DNA from 2 places in the Kutzneria chonburiensis genome. Region 2 is predicted to be linked to the other one. Evidence: riboswitches for the same ligand, from Rfam matches in the RefSeq annotation. Region 2 holds a riboswitch; the other holds the start of a gene.
What was found. Region 2 has a riboswitch for glycine ahead of gcvP (aminomethyl-transferring glycine dehydrogenase). Riboswitches for the same ligand answer to the same signal wherever they lie in the genome.
Positions count from the first base shown of each region.

Region 1: another riboswitch for glycine. It lies ahead of gcvT (glycine cleavage system aminomethyltransferase GcvT); the one in region 2 lies ahead of gcvP (aminomethyl-transferring glycine dehydrogenase).

Region 1 covers NZ_CP097263.1:6,604,966-6,607,417, reverse strand. The annotation lists gene gcvT (glycine cleavage system aminomethyltransferase GcvT) at 1-806, opposite strand, end outside; glycine riboswitch at 837-926, opposite strand; glycine riboswitch at 928-1,022, opposite strand; gene M3Q35_RS30140 (helix-turn-helix transcriptional regulator) at 1,100-1,723, opposite strand; gene M3Q35_RS30135 (hypothetical protein) at 1,996-2,452, shown strand, end outside.
Region 2 covers NZ_CP097263.1:1,050,645-1,053,096, reverse strand. The annotation lists gene gcvP (aminomethyl-transferring glycine dehydrogenase) at 1-1,290, opposite strand, end outside; glycine riboswitch at 1,335-1,446, opposite strand; glycine riboswitch at 1,450-1,543, opposite strand; gene M3Q35_RS04965 (MerR family transcriptional regulator) at 1,631-2,197, opposite strand; gene M3Q35_RS04960 (peptidylprolyl isomerase) at 2,445-2,452, opposite strand, start outside.

The sequences.
Region 1 (2,452 bases), 4.9 Mb from region 2:
CCGACGAAGTCGGAGGGCTTGTCCAGCTTGACCACACGGCCGAGGCCCGCGGCGTACGGAGTGAGGTCGGTGCTCAGCTCGTTGCCGTAGAGCGGCATGCCGGCCTCGAGGCGCAGCGAGTCACGGCACGACAGTCCACACGGGAGGACGTCGCCGGCGCCGGCCACCGCGGCCCACACCGCCTCGGCGTCGTCCGGGGCCACGAACAGCTCGAAGCCGTCCTCGCCGGTGTAGCCCGTACGGGCCAGCAGCGCCGGGCGGCCGGCCACGGTCGTGGGGTAGGAGGCGTAGTACTTCACGGTCGACAGGTCGGTCGGCGTGAGCGGGGCCAACAGCCCCACCGAGCGCGGGCCCTGTAGGGCGATCAGCGCGTACTCGGTGGAGGCGTCGCGGACCTCGGTGTCGAAGTCCTCGGCCCGGTCGATCAGCTCGCCGGCCACCAGGGCGGCGTTGCTGGCGTTGGCCACCACCAGGTAGTCCTGCTCGCCGGTCCGGTAGACGATCAGGTCGTCCAGGATGCCGCCGCTGTCGTCGCAGATCATGGTGTAGCGGGCGCGGCCGACGCCGATCGCCGAGGCGTTGCCGACAAGGGCGTAGTCGAGGGCCTGCCCGGCCTGCGGACCGGACAGCAGGATCTCGCCCATGTGCGTGAGATCGAACAGGCCGGCGCCGGTGCGCACGGCGGTGTGCTCGGCCACGTCACCGGTGTAGCGCAGCGGCATCTGCCAGCCGGCGAAGTCGGTGAACTTGGCGCCGAGGCGCTCGTGCACGTCGTGCAGTGGCGTGCGGCGGATGTCGGTGCCCATCAGGAGACCCCTCGTGTGGTGGAGTGAGCCTCCCCCTCTGTCATAAGCCTGAGAGTTTCACCGGCGAGCCGGCTTTCCCCTTGGGCGAGGCGCGATGGGCACGCCTGCTTTTCAGAGTCGCCTGTCCCGAGCGGTAGGGGTGCCTGAGAGATTCCGGGGAGGATTTGCTCCTTCGGCGCCTGCCCGAGATCGACAGGACTCTCCCGCACGGTGTTGAACAGCGAGAATGTACTTGTGCCGGCCACCGTATTTGGAGGTGGCCGGCACGGTCAAGATTCAAGCGTCTTACCCCTTCAGATCACACCCGACCGCATGGCGTACGCCACCGCGTGCGGGCGGTTGCGCAGGCCGAGGCGGTTCATCACCGCGTAGACCACGTTCTTCACGGTGCGCTCCGAGTAGGAGAGCTTGGTGGCGATCTGGGCGGTGTCCCAGCCCTCGGCCATCAGCCGCAGCACGTCGATCTCGCGCGGGGCGAGCCCGGAGGCGGTGAGGCCGTTGGGCCGCAGCACCTCCTTGTGCAGCCGCTCCACCTGCGCGAGCAGCGAGCCGAGCAGCGTGGGCGGCATGTCCCCCATGCCCCGCTTGGCCGCCAGCACGGCGTGCACCAGACGCTCACCGCTGGCCGCCGCCTTCGGCAGCACCGCGACGACGCCACATTCCACGGCCGCCAACAGGTCGGCGTCGTGGAACCGGTCGGTGACGAGCACGATCTTCACGGGCGTCGACTCGGCGGTCCGCCGCAGCAACCCCATCACATCGGCGTTGACCGCGTCGGCGCACACCACGAACACCTGAGCCTCGGACAGTCTGCGCTCCGGAACCACCTGGAGCTCGGCCCGCGCCCGCAGGCAGCTGATCGCCCCGGCCAGGGTGATCGGATCGCCCGCATGTACGGCTACCCACACTCTGTCCATGGTGTGTCCTCCTCCGCTGTGTACCCCCAGGAACACACTGTGCAACGACCTTCTTCAGAGGATCTTCACGACGCCTCCATGTCGTAGAGAAAGTCCTGACCTGCGGTTTTCTCGAAGTCCACCCGATCGGGCGATCGCGACAAGGTAAGAACGGGCACCGGAACGTCGCGTTCGGGCACACTCCTGGCCCCTCGGCCTGGCAAGTTCTTGGTTGACCCTGGATCGTCTCCAGTAGGCTGGCCGCAGTCCCCCGCGCGAGCAGGAGGAGCCTGTTGGTCGTCGAGGATGCCGCCGCCACGCTCTCCCGGACCAGCGCCGAACGGGCACGATTGCCCGAACTTGCCGAGGTGCTCGCCGCCTGCGCCGGCCACCTGTCCGACGAGCTCATGACCGCCGCCCGCCACTGGCTGGCCGAGGGCCGCTGTGCCGACGTGGCCCGTGCGGTCGCCTTCGCGGTTGTCCATCTACACGTTCCGGTGACGGCCGTCCATCACCGTATGTTGGTCGACGCATTGGTGACGGGCGGTCATGATCCTGTCGCAGTCCGTGGCGTGACGCCGGCGCGGTGGCCGGCCGCGCTGCCGTTCACGTTCGTTGACGGCGGCTGGTCCGGCGACGACCGGGTGGACGAGGCCGCGGTCGACGCGGTCGGCGGCTATCCCGGCGGGCACGGCCTGTGGCGGGCCTGGCGGATGCCGCTCGACGGCTCGCCGTGGCCCGCGCCCAAGC
Region 2 (2,452 bases):
GATGCCGACGTGGTTCTCATCGACGAGCCGCAGGTTCACCCCGAGCTCGCGGGCCTTGGCCACGACAGCGGCGGCCGTGCCGGACACCTCGGCCAGCACGGTGTCGAACAGCTCGCCGTGCACCACGTTGACGCCGCCCTCGGCCAGGCCGGCGGCCAGCACGGTGGCCATCCGGTGCGCCCGGGTGGCGATGGCCTTGAGGCCGTCGGGGCCGTGGTAGACGGCGTACATGGAGGCGATCACCGCCAGCAGCACCTGCGCGGTGCAGATGTTGCTGGTCGCCTTCTCGCGGCGGATGTGCTGCTCACGGGTCTGAAGCGCCAGCCGGTAGGCCCGGTTGCCGTCGGCGTCCTCGCTCACGCCGACCAGACGGCCGGGCAGCTGCCGCTCGAAGCCCTTGCGCACGGCCATGTAGCCGGCGTGCGGGCCACCGAAGCCCATCGGCACGCCGAACCGCTGCGTCGTGCCGACCACGACGTCCGCGCCGATCTCGCCCGGGGCACGCAGCAGCGTCAGGGCCAGCAGGTCGGCCGCGACGACCGCGGAGGCGCCGGCCGCGTGGATCTCGGCGATCACGGACTCGTGGTCGCGGATCACGCCCGAGGCGCCCGGGTAGGACAGCAACGCGCCGAAGAAGTCGCCGCCGAGGCCGAGGCCCTCGATGCCCTGGGACAGGTCGGCCACCACGATCTCGATGTCCAGCGGCTCGGCCCTGGTCTCGATCACCGCGATGGTCTGCGGCAGCGTGTCCGCGTCCACGACGAACTTGTTCGACTTCGACTTGCCGGCCCGGCGGACCAGGGTCATCGCCTCGGCCGCGGCGGTCGACTCGTCCAGCATCGAGGCGTTGGCCACCGGCAGGCCGGTCAGGTCGCCGACCATGGTCTGGAAGTTGAGCAGGGCCTCGAGGCGGCCCTGGGAGATCTCCGGCTGGTACGGCGTGTAGGCGGTGTACCAGGCCGGGCTCTCCAGCACGTTGCGCAGGATGACGCCCGGGGTGACCGTGCCGTAGTAGCCGAGGCCGATCATCTGGGTCATCGGCCGGTTGCGGTCGGCCAGCGCGCGCAGCTCGGCCAGCGCCTCGACCTCGGTGGCCGGGGCCGGCAGGCTCAGCGCCAGCGCGTCGCTGCGGATGGCCGACGGCACGGCCCGCTGGGCCAGCTCCTCCAGTGAGCCGACGCCGATCACGTCCAGGATCTTGCCCAGCTCGGCGGCACGGGGACCGACGTGGCGGTCGGCGAACGGCGTGCCGTGCTCGAGCGCGGCCAAGGGAATGCGGTCAGTCGTCATGCGTCGAGCCTCCGGGGGCAAGCGGGCGCGGGCCGTTGCCCTCCCCTCTGTCCCCGCCCGTGACGGGCACCTGAGAGCTTCACCCATGCTGCGTCTTGTGGACGCGGCGCGGGCTTGCACCGTCGGCGGGGCGCTTGCGCGCCCACTTTCCAGAGGCGTCTGTCCCGTACGGTCCTTGGGCCTGAGAGGTTCCGGGGAGGATTTGCTCCTTCGGCGCCGGACCTCGCGGCCCGGACTCTCCCGCACGGGATGTGCGACTACGGGCGTGAGTTTACCCCGGCCGGGTTACGAGCCCCAGAGCTGAGCACGGCGTGTCATCTCGATCACGTCCGGTGCCGGCTCAGCCGGTGCGGCGGGCCCGCCTGCGGCTGGTCAGCTCGTCGTCCTCCTGCGGCTCCAGCACCAGTCCGTCGGCCCGCTCGGCCTGGAACTCGTGGATGGTGCCGCTGATCTCCCGCATCGCCCCGCTGACCGCGATGCCGAACACGCCCTGGCCGCCTTGCAGCAGGTCGACGACCTCTTCCGGCGAAGTGCACTCGTAGACCGTGGTGCCGTCGCTGAACAGCGTGATCTTGGCCAGGTCGGCCACGCCGCGACGGCGCAGGTGGTCCACCGCGACCCGGATGTTCTGCAGCGAGACACCGGTGTCCAGCAGGCGTTTTACCACCTTGAGCACCAGCAGGTCCTTGAACGAGTACAGCCGCTGGCTGCCGGACCCGTGCGCGCTGCGGATCGACGGCGCGACCAGCTCCGTGCGGGCCCAGTAGTCCAGCTGCCGGTAGGTGATGCCGGCGATCTGGCACGCGGCCGGCCCGCGGTAGCCGACGAGCTCGTCCGGCACCGACGCGTCCGGGAACAGGGCACCCTGTTCACCGGCGCCGGACCTGGCGGGCGCACCCTCGACCACGACAGCCTCCCCTCGACCGGCCTGACGACCGGCGACCGGAACCGACGGTCCTCCGTCCGGGGAACCGCCGGTCACAAGGTCGCAACGATGGGGGTTCACACCGTCACGACCAACTCCCCTCTGACGGTAAGTCCGCCCATGGGACGGGTCAACGCGACGCGCGGGGCGGCGAAACCGTCATGTGGAGGTGGTCGTCACGGTGACGACTGCGTGTCACTGAACCGATGACAGCGTTGACAGTGGGTGGCTACCTGG